Regions from separate parts of the Bradyrhizobium sp. SHOUNA76 genome, predicted to be linked through region 3. Evidence: predicted binding sites of a transcription regulator. Region 3 holds the regulator's gene; each other region holds the start of a gene.
What was found. Region 3 encodes HrcA, which represses chaperone genes, less so after heat shock. Its sites were predicted from a motif close to GTTAGCACTCNCNNNNNGNGAGTGCTAAC; they were not measured.

Region 1 (3,734 bases), on a different contig from region 3:
GACCGTCCGGTGACGCGCGCCGCGCTCGAGTACGGGCTTGCCGACAACGCCTGCGGTGTGGATGGCGGCGTCAAGGTCAAGCGCTGGCGCGAGACGCTGCCGAATGGCGCGTCCTATGTCACCAACGATTGCGTCGACAACGGTTTCCTCGACAATACCAGCGTCTTCACGGTGCCGCCGGGCCACTTCTTCGTACTCGGCGACAACCGCGACAATTCCACCGACAGCCGCATGTCTACGTTCGGTTTCGTGCCGATGGACAATCTCGTCGGCAAGGTGACGCGGATCTTCTGGTCGCTCGACGAAGACGGCGAGCCGCACATCGAGCGGCTGGGGAAGGTGAGGTGAGTTTTTGCTCCGGGCGGCGTGTACGGCCGGATTGCACGGCGCTCCATCCGCGCGCTCCGGAATGACGAGCGGAGATAGAACGCCCACAAAACAAAAACCCCGGCATCGCTGCCGGGGTTTCGTAGTTCTTGAGATGGCCGGACCTTAGAAGTCCATGCCGCCCATGCCGCCGCCCGGGGGCATTGCCGGACCGGCGCCACCCTTCTTGGGCAGCTCGGCGACCATGGCTTCCGTGGTGATCAGCAACGCCGCAACCGAGGCTGCGTTCTGGATCGCGGTACGGACCACCTTGGTCGGGTCGATGATGCCCTTGGTGACGAGATTGACGTACTCGCCGGTCTGGGAGTCGAAGCCGTAAGCGTAGGTCTTGTTCTCCAGGATCTTGCCGACGATCACCGAGCCGTCTTCACCGGCGTTGATGGCGATCTGGCGAGCGGGAGCCGACAGCGCCTTGCGCACGATCTCGACGCCGGTCTTCTGGTCGTCGTTCTTGGTGCGCAGGCCCTTGAGCTGCTCGGAGGCACGGAGCAGGGCGACGCCGCCGCCCGGGACGATGCCTTCTTCCACAGCCGCGCGGGTCGCATGCATCGCGTCATCAACGCGATCCTTGCGCTCCTTCACCTCGACCTCGGTCGCGCCGCCGACGCGGATCACCGCGACGCCGCCGGCGAGCTTGGCCAGACGCTCCTGGAGCTTCTCACGGTCGTAGTCCGAGGTGGTTTCCTCGATCTGCGCCTTGATCTGGGCCACGCGCGCCTCGATGTCGGCCTTCTTGCCGGCGCCGTTGACGATCGTGGTGTTCTCCTTGTCGATCATCACCTTCTTGGCGCGACCGAGCATGTTGAGCGTGACGTTCTCGAGCTTGATGCCGAGATCTTCCGAGATCGCCTGGCCGCCGGTCAGGATCGCGATGTCCTGCAGCATGGCCTTGCGACGATCGCCGAAGCCCGGAGCCTTGACGGCTGCGACCTTGAGGCCGCCGCGCAGGCGGTTCACGACCAGGGTCGCGAGCGCTTCACCTTCGACGTCCTCGGCGACGATGACCAGCGGCTTGCCGGTCTGCACCACGGCCTCGAGCAGCGGCAGCAGCTCGTTCAGCGAGGAGAGCTTCTTCTCGTTGATGAGGATGTAGGCGTCGTCCATTTCAACGCGCATCTTGTCGGCGTTGGTGACGAAGTAGGGCGAGATGTAGCCGCGGTCGAACTGCATGCCCTCGACGACGTCGAGCTCGGTCTCGAGCGACTTGGCTTCCTCGACGGTGATGACACCCTCGTTGCCGACCTTCTTCATGGCGTCGGAGAGGAACTTGCCGATTTCCACATCGCCGTTCGCCGAGATGGTGCCGACCTGGGCGATCTCGTCGTTCGAGGTGACCTTCTTGGAGTTCTTGACGAGATCCGCAACGACGGCTTCGACCGCGAGGTCGATACCGCGCTTGAGGTCCATCGGGTTCATGCCGGCGGCAACCGACTTGGCGCCTTCGCGCACGATCGCCTGGGCCAGCACGGTGGCGGTGGTGGTGCCGTCGCCGGCCGCGTCAGCGGACTTGGAGGCGACTTCGCGCACCATCTGCGCGCCCATGTTCTCGAACTTGTCCTCGAGCTCGATCTCCTTGGCGACGGTGACGCCGTCCTTGGTGATGCGGGGGGCGCCGAACGACTTGTCGAGCACGACGTTGCGGCCCTTCGGACCGAGCGTGACCTTCACCGCGTTGGCGAGAATGTCGACGCCGCGCAGCATCTTGTCGCGCGCTTCAACCGAGAATTTGACTTCTTTGGCTGCCATGTGGATTTTTCCTTAGGTGTTTGACAGGAGGGAGAGAGGGGCTGTTAGGCCGCCTTCTTCTTGGAAGCGGGGACGTCGAGGACGCCCATTATGTCGCTTTCCTTCATGATCAGCAGGTCGACGTTGTCGATCTTGACCTCGGTGCCGGACCACTTGCCGAACAGCACGCGGTCGCCGACCTTCAGGTCGATCGGGATCAGCTTGCCGGCTTCGTCGCGGCCACCGGGGCCGACGGCGACGACTTCACCCTGAGAGGGCTTTTCCTTGGCAGTGTCGGGAATGATGATGCCGCCTGCGGTCTTCTCTTCTGCGTCGATGCGCTTGACCACGACGCGGTCGTGAAGCGGACGGAATTTCATGCAGTCCTCCTAAGCAATTGCTTGGGTTGAGGTTTTGAGATTGTTAGCAATCAGTGCCTGCGAGTGCTAGCACACGCGAGCTGAAATAGGGCAGGAATTTTGCGGGGGCAAGGGCTTCTAGCAGAAAAATCAGCACCCGGAAGCGCGGACTGCCAGAATCTCTTTTCCATCGTTAACCGAGGCCGCCCCGTATTAGCACGGTGCCGCATCTGCTGCTAACGCATTGAATTTCAACAGCTTGTTAAACTTTTGGGCTTGAGATGTATTGTCAGTTTGCGTCACATTTCTCTCATGTGAGCGCATCAGTACCGGGTGGCTCGTAAGGCGCACACCGACCAAGCCGCCCCTTGAATGCGCTCCTGCAAAGGAGGTTGGCATGGGCTTGCCGAGTGGGGGCGTTTCCGAGGATTTCCGGAAACAGATGCTGGGTTACGGGCTGACGACGGCACAAATTCTCTATCGGATGCCGGATCATCCCTCGCTGCTACAGACCTACGTCTGGCAGAACTACGACATGTTTCCGAAATTCCCGGCGCTGAAGGATTTCCTGGCGTTCTGGCAGGAGAAGCTCGACGGCCCCCTTCATTCGGTCACCGTCGCGCACTCAAAGCTGATCAAGCCGGCCGAGCTGCGCGCCGTGGATGGCGTGTTCCGGCTGCATTGAGGCGGACACCGGTCTCGTAGGGTGGGCAAAGGCGCGCGCTTGCGAGCCGTGCCCACCATCTCTCCCCGATTGCATCCGGCATGGTGGGCACGCTCCGCTTTGCCCACCCTACGATATCTGCGTTGGAACTGCGCAGGATGGATTAGCATCGGCTGCGCGAATCGCTGTCCGCCCACGAACACGCAATCAAGCGCCGCCGTTGCAATAGCGCTTCCACATCGCGCGATAGGCCTCGTCCACCGCTCGCGCATATGAGACAGGGTTGCCGGCGGCTGCGGAGTCGATCCGTCCAGGCAGGTCGCGGCGCAAGCGATCGAGTTCACCGACCTCAGCTGCATGGCAAACAGCGATTTCGATATACCCCTCATCGCTATCCGTGACCCAGTGCGGCAGGCCAAGCGCGGTGAGGATGGAGCCGGCAGCACGGCTGGGCAGGCTGTTGCCGAGTTTCGCCACCACCGGCACGCCCATCTGCAAGGCTTCCCAGGTGCTGACGCCGCCATTCTGCGGGAACGGGTCAAGGCAGATATCGACGCGATTGAACGATGCCAGATGTTCGCCCCGCAAGGTGGCTCCGA
Region 2 (3,734 bases), on a different contig from region 3:
CGTGGTCAATAAAGAGCAAAAGCCGTTTTGTTTGGTAAACGTATCGGTCGTTTGGATTCACCACGTCGTCAACCGAGGGGCAATTTGGCGATCAGCGTTTATTTTCGATGAACGCGGCATGGCCTTGGTTAATCGCTTCTTTGCGCGCCGTCGCGCGACGCCGCACAACAGTTCCGGCTGTGAACTTCGTGTTAAATCGCTTCTGACTACAAAGACGCGTGAGTGAGGTGGGGGGAGTATCTTGATGGCTGTTCACCGCAAACGTTTTCGCGTCGAGGATATCGCTGGTGGCGAGATGCCGATTTTGGACGTGACCGAAGAGGCAATCCCGATGCATAGCGAGATCATGGCCGAACTACGTGCGATCCGCGCCCAGATGGCGAAGGGCAGCGTGCCCCTGTCGGGAAGCGCAGCCATGGCGGCAATCGACGCCTCCACCGCCCACGAGCTCTCCGAGGCTCGTACCATGCTCGACACCTATCGGGCGCAGATCGAGCAGTGCGAGAAGCTGAAGGTCGAGCTCGACCTCATCCATGACGCCATCGACCGCACCAAGCGCGAGATCGCGACGCTGCATGGCAAGAGCTTTGACGGTGGCGAAATGGCCAAGGTCAACGGCGAGCTCGGCGCGGTCGTCGGCGGCACCGAGCAGGCGACCCAGCAGATCCTCGAAGCCGCGGAATCGATCGACCAGGCCGCCAGCGCAATGTCCAAGGTGGACTCGGTCGACCAGCAGAAGCGGCTCGCCGACGACATCCAGGAACGCGTCATCTCGATCTTCGAGGCCTGCAACTTCCAGGACCTGACCGGCCAGCGCATCAGCAAGGTCATGGGCACGATGAAGTTCATCGAGCAGCACATCAATGCGATGATGGACATCTGGGGCGGCGTCGACGCGATCAAGTCCCACGTGCCGGCGCAGGTGGACAATCGCAGCGAGGAGGAAAAGCTTCTCAACGGTCCGAAGCTCACCGGCGACGTCGGCCACGCCTCGCAGGACGACATCGACGCGCTGTTCGACTAAGCGGACGCGGATTACGGACAAAAGCAAAGCGCCGGCCCTGGGGCCGGCGTTTTTGCTTGGGATTCATCTCACGCTATCGTTCCGGGGCGGTCCGCAGGACCGAACCCGGAATCCGGAGCTTCGAGGCAAGGAGCCCACCACATCGAGATTCCGGGTTCACGCTTCGCGTGCCCCGGAATGACGGTGGAAAATCACGCCCTGGGCGCGCAGCGGACGTAGACCATGTTGCCGTAGCGGGTGGCGGCGTCCTTGTCGATGAAGCGGGTGATCAGGACGCGGCCGTCGAAGGAGATGATTTCGCGGTCCTGCTCGCCGGGGGTCGGGCCCGCCGGTCCGATGTAGTTCTTGCCGCTCGGCGAGCCCTTCAGCCGCAGCTCCTGGGGCGTTGCCTGGTCGGCCAGATGCATGATCACGCCGCCGGAGGAGCCGGCGGTGATCACGTAGGGGTTCTTGCACTGGGCTCTCGCGGCCGCCTCGGTGCGGGCGCGGTCGGCCGGGTTCTGGAACGAGGCCAGACCCCAGCGGCCGACGATCTCGTCGCCGCGAATGGTCGCAGGCATTTCCGGGGCTACTCCCGGCTCGGCTTCGGGCGGCGGCGAGGACGATGAGAAGGACGGCAGGCTCATGCCGCCGCCGCAGGCGCCCAGCAGCAGCGCCAGACAAGAGGCGGCCGCCAGATTGGCAACCGTGCGCGCGTGAGCTGAACTGATCATGGCATTCCCCCGAACAAAACCATGGCCGCACCCCTCCCGCAGCCAAGCGCAAAACCGCTGCCGGGGCAATGACGTCCTTTGATACGTCGGCGCCCCGAACAAGTTTCCAATGCCACCATCCTATATCCGCCTCACCAATCGCTTAACCACCTTTGCTTGACAGGATCGCGGCCAAGCCATATTTCCGGGCCCACTATTAGCACTCGGAAAGCCCGATTGCTAAGCGCGCCGTTCGATCCTCGGGATAGGGGATGGACGGAAGCGCCGCCCCACCCACTTCCACTACTTCCGAAGCGAGCCTCCAAAGGGAAACGTCATGGCTAAATCCAAATTTCGTCCGCTGCATGACCGTGTCGTGGTCAAACGTATCGACGCCGAGGAAAAGACCAAGGGCGGCATCATCATTCCGGACACCGCCAAGGAAAAGCCATCCCAGGGCGAGGTCGTCGCCGTGGGCCCCGGTGGCCGCGACGAGGCCGGCAAGCTGACCCCGATCGACCTCAAGGTCGGCGACCGCGTGCTGTTCGGCAAGTGGTCGGGCACCGAGGTCAAGATCGACAACGAAGATCTCCTGATCATGAAGGAGTCGGACATCATGGGCGTTCTGGCCTAAGGCCATCCGCCTGAACAGCCGCTGAATGTCATGCCCGGGTCGCCAAGATCCGGGCATCCATCATTCCACCGGGTTCGACCTGCGGACCCCCGGACATGATGCGACGAGGCGAGCGATAGACACATCACGAAACCAGAGGGATTGCAGAAATGGCTGCCAAAGACGTCAAGTTTTCCGGAGACGCGCGCGATCGCATGCTGCGCGGCGTCGACATTCTCGCCAACGCCGTCAAGGTGACGCTGGGCCCGAAGGGCCGCAACGTCGTCATCGAGAAGTCGTTCGGCGCGCCCCGCATCACCAAGGACGGCGTCACCGTCGCCAAGGAGATCGAGCTCGAGGACAAGTTCGAGAACATGGGCGCCCAGATGGTGCGTGAGGTCGCCTCCAAGACCAACGACCTCGCCGGCGACGGCACCACCACCGCGACCGTGCTGGCCCAGGCCATCGTGCGCGAAGGCGCCAAGGCAGTTGCCGCCGGCATGAACCCGATGGACCTCAAGCGTGGTATCGACAGCGCGGTGGCGGCCGTCGTCAAGGACATCGAGAAGCGCGCCAAGCCCGTCGCGGCCTCCTCCGAGGTCGCCCAGGTCGGCACCATCTCGGCCAACGGCGATGCCGCCATCGGCAAGATGATCGCCCAGGCGATGCAGAAGGTCGGCAACGAGGGCGTCATCACCGTCGAAGAGAACAAGTCGCTCGACACCGAAGTCGACATCGTCGAGGGCATGAAGTTCGACCGCGGCTATCTCAGCCCCTACTTCATCACCAACCCCGAGAAGATGACCGCCGAGCTCGAGGACGCCTACATCCTCCTGCACGAGAAGAAGCTCTCGGGCCTGCAGGCCATGCTGCCGGTGCTGGAAGCGGTGGTGCAGTCTGGCAAGCCGCTCGTCATCATCGCGGAGGACGTCGAGGGCGAGGCGCTGGCCACCCTGGTCGTCAACCGTCTGCGTGGCGGCCTCAAGGTCGCTGCCGTCAAGGCGCCGGGCTTCGGCGATCGCCGCAAGGCCATGCTCGAGGATCTCGCGATCCTGACCGGCGGCCAGCTCATCTCCGAAGACCTCGGCATGAAGCTCGAGAACGTCACGGTGAAGATGCTGGGTCGCGCCGGAAAGGTCGTGATCGACAAGGAGAACACCACAATCGTCAAGGGTGCCGGCAAGAAGCCGGAGATCGAGGCCCGCGTCGGTCAGATCAAGGCCCAGATCGAGGAAACCACCTCGGACTACGACCGTGAGAAGCTCCAGGAGCGCCTGGCCAAGCTCGCCGGCGGCGTCGCGGTGATCCGCGTCGGCGGCGCGACCGAGATCGAGGTCAAGGAGAAGAAGGACCGCGTCGAGGACGCCCTCAACGCCACCCGCGCCGCGGTGCAGGAAGGCATCGT
Region 3 (3,734 bases):
CTACGCCACAGCCAGTTTCTGCAAGTCTACCAGACGGGCGACGCCCTTGCGCGCCAGCGCCATCAGCCCCAGGAACTCATCCTGTGTGAACGGCTCGCGTTCCGCCGTGCCCTGCACCTCGATGATGCGGCCATCGCCGGTCATGACGAAATTGGCGTCGGTCTGGGCTTCGGAATCCTCGGCGTAGTCGAGATCGAGCACCGGCGTGCCGTTGTAGATGCCGCAGGAGATCGCGGCGACGTTGTCGCGCATGACGTTGGCCTTGATCATGTTGCGCGCCTTCATCCAGTTGATGCAATCGGCGAGCGCGACCCAGGCACCGGTGATCGAGGCCGTGCGGGTGCCGCCGTCGGCCTGGAGCACGTCGCAATCGACCGTGATCTGGCGCTCACCGAGCGCTTCCAGATCGACGATGGTGCGAAGCGAGCGGCCGATCAGGCGCTGGATCTCGACGGTGCGGCCGCTTTGCTTTCCGGCGGAGGCCTCGCGGCGGGTGCGTTCTGAGGTCGCGCGCGGCAGCATGCCGTATTCGGCGGTGACCCAGCCGCGGCCCTGGCCCTTCAGCCACGGCGGCAGGCGGTCTTCCAGCGTGGCGGTGACCAGCACATGGGTGTCGCCGAATTTCACGAGGCAGGAGCCTTCCGCATATTTGACCACGCCACGCTCCAGCGTCACGGGGCGCAATTCGTCGGGCGCACGGCGGCTTGGCCGCATGGGAAATCCTCCAAAACTCGCAGGTGTAGGGCTGTTGGCGGTGCTTGTAGGGGGGGTGAGGGTGGGCGGCAAGGTTTTTTCACCCCTGATTTCGTGCCCGCAAACACCACGCTTGTCAGAAGCGCCCGGGATGGACAAATTATGAGCATCTGAGAGGAGTTACCGTCGGTGGCCCATCACGATCCGATCCAGCTGATCGCGCCGCGCGCAGGCCTTGCCCAGCTCAACGAGCGTTCCCGCGACATCTTTCGTCAAATTGTCGAAAGCTATCTCGCGACCGGTGAGCCCGTGGGCTCGCGCAATATCTCGCGCCTGATCGCGATGCCGCTGTCGCCGGCCTCGGTCCGCAACGTCATGGCCGATCTGGAACAGCTCGGCCTGATCTACGCGCCCCACACCTCCGCCGGCCGGCTGCCGACGGAACTGGGCTTACGCTTTTTCGTCGATGCCCTGATGCAGGTCGGCGACCTCACTGAGGCTGAGCGGGCGGCGATCCAGAGCCAGCTTGCCACCGTAGGCCAGGCGCAATCGGTCGAGGCGGCGCTGGACCAGGCCTTGACGCGGCTGTCGGGACTGACCCGTGCCGCCGCGGTGGTGCTGACGCCAAAATCCAATGCGCGGCTGAAGCATATCGAATTCGTCCGGCTGGAACCGGAAAAGGCGCTGGTGATCCTGGTTGGCGAGGACGGCCAGGTCGAAAACCGCGTGCTGTCGCTGCCCCCCGGAGTTCCCTCCTCGGCGATCACCGAGGCCGGCAATTTTCTCAATGCGCGGATTCGCGGCCGCACCCTGGCCGAGGCGCGGCTCGAGCTCGAGACTGCGCTCGGGGAAGCCCGCGCCGAGCTCGATCAACTGACGCAGAAGGTGATCTCGGCCGGAATCGCAAGCTGGTCCGGCGGCGAGAACGAGAACCGGCAGCTCATCGTCCGCGGCCACGCCAATCTGCTGGAGGATCTCCACGCGCTGGAGGATTTGGAGCGGGTGCGCCTTTTGTTCGACGATCTCGAAACCAAGCGCGGCGTCATCGACCTCCTAGGCCGGGCCGAGACCGCCGAAGGCGTGCGCATCTTCATCGGCAGCGAGAACAAGCTGTTTTCCCTGTCAGGCTCCTCCACCATCATCTCGCCCTATCGGGATGCCGCCGGCCACATCGTCGGCGTCCTGGGCGTGATCGGCCCGACCCGGCTGAATTATGCCCGCGTGATCCCGACCGTGGACTACGCCGCCCGCATCGTCAGCCGGCTGCTGGGGGGCTGACCGGCGTTTCCGCCGATCACGGGCGCTTGATTTTCATGGCTCCAGGCCCGATATCCGGGCCAACAATCCCTGGAAACGAGTTCGAGATTAGAGCCGATGACCGATCGAGACCGGCAACCCGAAGACACGACCGCGCCGACGCCCGAGCCCGTGGTGTCGAAGCCCTACATCATGCCCGACGATCCCGAGCCCGGCTCGGTCGAAACGTTGCAGAAGGAAGCCACTGAGGCGCGCGACCGCATGCTGCGGACGCTGGCCGAGATGGAGAATCTGCGCAAGCGCACCGCCAAGGAAGTCGCTGACGCCCGCCTCTATGGCATCACCGGCTTTGCCCGCGACGTGCTCGACATCGCCGACAATCTCCAGCGCGCGCTCGATGCCGTTCCGGCCGAAGCCCGTGCCACGGCCGATCCCGGCCTGATCTCGCTGATCGAGGGCGTCGAGCTCACCGAGCGCTCGCTGCTCAACGCGCTGGAAAAGCATGGCGTGAAGAAGCTCGATCCGCAGGGCCAGAAGTTCGACCCGAACTTCCACCAGGCGATGTACGAAGTGCCCGATCCGTCGGTACCCTCGGGCACCGTGGTCCAGATCATGCAGGCGGGCTATACCATCGGCGAGCGCGTGCTGCGTCCGGCTTTGGTCGGCGTCGCCAAGGGCGGTGCAAAGGCCGCTCCGGCGGCGAACAACAACGAGTCCAGCGACGCGCCGAACTGAGTTTGGCGTCATTCCGGGGCGATGCGAAGCATCGGACCCGGAATCTCGAGATTCCGGGTTCGGCTCTTCGAGCCGCCCCGGAATGACAGCTCGGAAATCCTACGCACCCGCCGCGATATCCGCAGACTGAATCCGCTTCACGCCGGCCTTGGCCATATCGGCCCAGGCTTTTGCCAGCGAACCCTGCGTGTCGATGCCGCGGCAGGCGTCTTCCACCACATAGACCTCGAAGCCTGCCTTGCGCGCGTCGAGCGCGGTCCAGGCGACGCAGAAGTCCGTCGCCAGCCCTGCAACGAAGACGCGCTTGATCTTGCGCCCCTTGAGGTATCCGGCAAGTCCCGTCGAGGTCTTGCCGTCGGCCTCTAGAAAGGCCGAATAGCTATCGACGTCCTTGTGAAAGCCCTTGCGGATGATGAGTTCGGCGTGCGGGATCGCAAGGTCCTTCGACAGCGCGGCTCCGTCGGTGCCCTGCACGCAATGGTCCGGCCACAGCACCTGCTTGCCGTAGGGAAGGTCGACGGTCTCGAACGGCTTCTTGCCCGAATGCACTGACGCGAACGAGACGTGGCCCGGCGTGTGCCAGTCCTGCGTCATCACCACATTCGCAAACGCTTTCGAGATCTTGTTGATGACGGGCACCACCTGCTCGCCCTCTTTCACCGCGAGGCTGCCGCCGGGCAGGAAGCAGTTCTGCACGTCGATCACGAGCAGCGCGGAGGTCTCGTCAGGCTTGATAGATGCCGCTGCAAACAGCGCGGTTGGTGCGAGGCTCGCCAGCGCCGTCGTTCCGAGCATTGCCAAGACTTGTCGTCGGTCCAGCATCATTCGCCTCCCTTGGGATGATCCAACGGAAGCGAAGCCTAGTTCCGTTCGTATACGAACAGAAGCCCGAAAATGCAGCCGGCTCTGGCGAGGGGGTGGGCGGTCGACGCGCGAAGCGCGGCGGGTGAGGGCTGCCTCCTCTGTGGGAGCCTTCGTTGTGGAGACACCCTCTCCCCAACCCTCCCCCGCAAGCGGGGGAGGGAGCGCATCTCGCGCGGAGATGCAGC
Region 4 (3,734 bases), on a different contig from region 3:
CGCAGCGGAGTGGCAAGAGCGACGCGGCCGAGCCGAAAGAAGCCAGCGAGCGCTGGGAAGAGCTCCTGTTCAAATACTGGATTGGCGCCCAATCGAGTTCGCGTAGCGACCGGCCACGTCGCCCGCCAGCGCACTGAGCCGCTGCCGCAGTGCACGGTATTCAGGAACGTCGCTGAGCGTTGCGGTGGCGATCTGCAGCAAGCGGGACATGGTTGCGGTACGCGGGATAACCGTCGAGAAAGGCGGCGAACGCTTTGAACCGGCGCTCGAGGCCCTTACTGAAATCCAGCCGGTCCACCCCAATGATGAGCTGGCGCCCCCGGAGACACTCCTGGAGCCGGCGTGCCGTTCGGGATTTCACGGCGCCACTGGCCATTTCGGCGAAGTTCCTCGGCCATCGGGATCAGATGGTAGTCATGCACCCAGGTCTCGGCCAACACGGCAGTCGCAATTGATCGAGCGGTACATCCGCCGGAGCCACAAGTCCTTCTCCGGAACCGATGGTCCCGTCATCAGGCAATCTGGGCGCTTGAGGTCAGCGGGACGCATGGATATTGAGCGGCAAGATCAAGGCGTTACCTGTAAAACATGTAGATCTTCTCACAGCAAACATAGGATACTCTGCCGACCAGCTGGGTTGTTGGGCTCTGTCTAAAACTGATCTTCGCCGGGATTTCGACGGCAGACGCCCCGGGTGTGCCTCTCGATCTCAGCCAGTGCGGCGTCGAGCGAGGCGTGCGGCCCTTGCAGAATGCCGGCCATAGTTTCCGATGCGTGGCCCTCCGGATGGATCATGAACTGACGGGGAGCGCTTGCCGTGATGCGCCCCATCGAGCGGCCGAGCAGGTCCGTCAGCTGCCAAACCGTGCCTCCCTCTGCCGGTGTAACGATCACATCCATGGTGAACCTTGAGCCTGTACGCCGCGCGAACAAACCGTTGCAATAACGGATCGGCGAACTACCGAGTTCCGCGGCCGCGGCATTCTCGGTACTGGAAGGATTGCCGCTTCGGATCAACCCGCGATCCAGCGAATGGCGCTTAATGCCGATATGTGCGACTATATGGAATGGTCAAAAAGAAAGGTCGAAGGCCAACGTCGGGAGAAGCAATGGCAACCGCTCTCGACCGTTGGGACGAGGAAGGCGGAGCGCAGGAGCTGGCGTGGCCTTTACCCTATGGAGCCAGCGATTTGCGGGACGTGGAGCGCAGAGTCCTGGAATGCCTGGGTGCCGCCCTTGTCAGCGAATGGAATGATCTGCCTACTGACGTCCAGCGCAGGCTCTTCGAGCAGGCGGCCTCGGGCAAATCGCACGACGCCACCCTGTTGAAGACGCGGATCGCCCGTTTCCTGCACGATCATAAAGACGCTTCGCGTGTGCGGTGACACTAACTTGGCAGAGTCGCTGACCTGTCTTGCAGTATGGGTATCGCGGATCTGATGGCCGGGGAATAAGAGCGACGATGTAGACGCGCGGCCGGTAGGCTGGGCTGAGGTGGTGGCCATCGATTCTTCTTCCGCCCCGTCTTGGCAATGCGGCAGTGCTGCAAGAAGGCGTAAGCAATCATCGTCATAAGAGCGTGACGGTGAAGACCGTGCCAGGACCGTCACTCGAAGTGATGGAAACAGAATTCCTCTTTCAACTGCAGATGCGCTTGCTCGCAGATCCATCGCGCCATGACGTTGCAGCCAACCGCCGCAGGTCTATCTCGGATAGCCTTTCTTCTCTCCGAGTCGCGATGCTCGCCGATCGCCAACTCGCATTGTTTCACTTGGAATCAGCAAGCATCTCGTCCGCCGGCATCGACAACAAATCCGCGATGTGCATCGCCTTGTATTTGGTGACTTCGCAGCCATCTCATGATAGAGAGATAGCTAATCTCGGCACAAAGAGCACTGTAAACGGATTGCTTCACGATAGCGCCGATGCAAAGCTGTCTCTGAAGGATAGCCGATCATGACCATGCGCTCCCGACGCGAAACGGTCACCTTCAAGCATCCCTTCCGAATCAAGGGCATTGACCGCCTGCTGCCTCCGGGTGCCTACGAGGTCATCACCGATGAGGAGATGATCGAAGGATTGTCGTTCGCGTCGTTTCGCCGGGTTGCCACTATGATGACGGTGCCGGCGGCGCCGCCGCGCACTTCAACGATGGAGAGGATTTCCATCAATCCGGTCGATTTGGCTGACGCTCGGTGCATTGATGCCGACGCGCCTCGTGAGTGACGAGCCACTCGATCTCGACAAGCACCGCTGAATGGCTGCACAGGAAGCGACCGACGTCCGGCGTATTCTGGCGCATGTCGAGAACAACGCAAAGCCCCTGCGCGATGGGAAGCTTTCTTAAATCTGATGACGCGGCGTCCAACGACTTTCGCACCATACGGCTGGCCTTCACCGGATCCTTAGCGGCCGCGGTCTTGGCAGCTATTTCGTGATGCTCAGAGCAGAATATCGTTTCAGGACGGTCTTGTACGTCCCCTTGCGGCGGCTTATGTGCTGTTAGCACTCGCTGGCCACGACTGCCATTTCGTCCAAAGCAACAACAACGAGAAAGCAGGAGGACAGCATGAAATTCCGTCCGCTTCACGACCGCGTTGTGGTCAAGCGCATCGAAGCCGAAGATAAGACCACTGGCGGTATCATCATTCCGGACAGCGCCAAGGAAAAGCCCTCGCAGGGCGAGATCGCGGCGGTTGGTCCAGGCGGCCGCGACGAAGCCGGCAAGCTGATCCCGATAGAGCTCCAGGTCGGCGACCGCGTGCTGTTCGGCAAGTGGTCCGGTACTGAGGTCAAGCTCGATGGTCAGGAACTGCTGATCATGAAGGAAAGCGACGTTATGGGCGTTCTCGTCGATCTGCCCGCCGCCAAGAAGAAGGTCGCCTAAGCTCCAGTCAGTTTTCCTTATCCTGAGCCGTCGACGCAGCCGGCGCCTCGCAGGATGAGGCCCGTAAGTTCAAATCCCGCCCCTTAACAGCTCGCCCAGGTGCGCGATCCTTGGGATCTGACCAGTCGAAAACGGAGATCATGATGTCGGCCAAAGAAGTCAAATTCGGCGTAGATGCCCGCGACAGGATGTTGCGTGGTGTCGAAATTCTCAACAATGCGGTCAAGGTCACGCTCGGTCCCAAGGGCCGGAACGTCGTTCTCGACAAGTCGTTCGGTGCCCCCCGCATCACCAAGGACGGCGTCACCGTCGCCAAGGAGATCGAGCTCGAGGACAAGTTCGAGAACATGGGCGCCCAGATGGTGCGCGAAGTCGCCTCCAAGTCCGCTGACGCGGCCGGCGACGGCACCACCACCGCGACTGTACTCGCGGCTGCGATCGTCCGTGAAGGCGCGAAGGCGGTTGCCGCCGGTATGAACCCGATGGACCTGAAGCGCGGTATCGACCTCGCGGTGGAAGCCGTGGTCGCCGACCTCGTGAAGAACTCCAAGAAGGTCACCTCGAACGAGGAGATCGCCCAGGTCGGCACCATCTCGGCCAATGGCGATGCAGAGATCGGTAAGTTCCTCTCCGACGCCATGAAGAAGGTCGGCAACGAGGGTGTCATTACGGTTGAGGAAGCCAAGTCGCTCGAGACCGAACTCGAGGTCGTCGAAGGGATGCAATTCGACCGCGGCTACATCTCCCCCTACTTCGTCACCAACGCCGACAAGATGCGCGTCGAAATGGAAGATGCCTACGTTCTCATCAATGAGAAGAAACTGTCTCACTTGAATGAATTGCTTCC

Region 1: the regulator HrcA is predicted to act here: its motif matches at 2,535-2,563, upstream of MOV74_RS18760 (co-chaperone GroES).
Region 2: the regulator HrcA is predicted to act here: its motif matches at 1,933-1,961, upstream of groES (co-chaperone GroES).
Region 4: the regulator HrcA is predicted to act here: its motif matches at 2,502-2,530, upstream of MOV74_RS03250 (co-chaperone GroES).

Annotation. Positions count from the first base shown of each region.
Region 1 is NZ_JALBHA010000169.1:3,025-6,758, forward strand. Features, by position in the region: gene lepB (signal peptidase I) at 1-348, shown strand, start outside; gene groL (chaperonin GroEL) at 493-2,133, opposite strand; gene MOV74_RS18760 (co-chaperone GroES) at 2,178-2,492, opposite strand; gene MOV74_RS18765 (usg protein) at 2,869-3,156, shown strand; gene MOV74_RS18770 (tetratricopeptide repeat protein) at 3,343-3,734, opposite strand, start outside.
Region 2 is NZ_JALBHA010000111.1:9,231-12,964, reverse strand. Features, by position in the region: gene MOV74_RS15085 (protein phosphatase CheZ) at 245-1,024, shown strand; gene MOV74_RS15080 (hypothetical protein) at 1,216-1,737, opposite strand; gene groES (co-chaperone GroES) at 2,054-2,350, shown strand; gene groL (chaperonin GroEL) at 2,500-3,734, shown strand, end outside.
Region 3 is NZ_JALBHA010000068.1:2,109-5,842, forward strand. Features, by position in the region: gene rph (ribonuclease PH) at 1-714, opposite strand; gene hrcA (heat-inducible transcriptional repressor HrcA) at 883-1,971, shown strand; gene grpE (nucleotide exchange factor GrpE) at 2,068-2,685, shown strand; gene pncA (bifunctional nicotinamidase/pyrazinamidase) at 2,785-3,507, opposite strand; gene MOV74_RS11165 (hypothetical protein) at 3,734-3,734, opposite strand, start outside.
Region 4 is NZ_JALBHA010000011.1:41,037-44,770, forward strand. Features, by position in the region: gene MOV74_RS41220 (trehalose-6-phosphate synthase) at 161-376, opposite strand; gene MOV74_RS03230 (hypothetical protein) at 652-1,017, opposite strand; gene MOV74_RS03235 (hypothetical protein) at 1,110-1,385, shown strand; partial or broken gene MOV74_RS03240 (IS701 family transposase) at 1,388-1,824, opposite strand; gene MOV74_RS03245 (hypothetical protein) at 1,957-2,226, shown strand; gene MOV74_RS03250 (co-chaperone GroES) at 2,570-2,887, shown strand; gene groL (chaperonin GroEL) at 3,031-3,734, shown strand, end outside.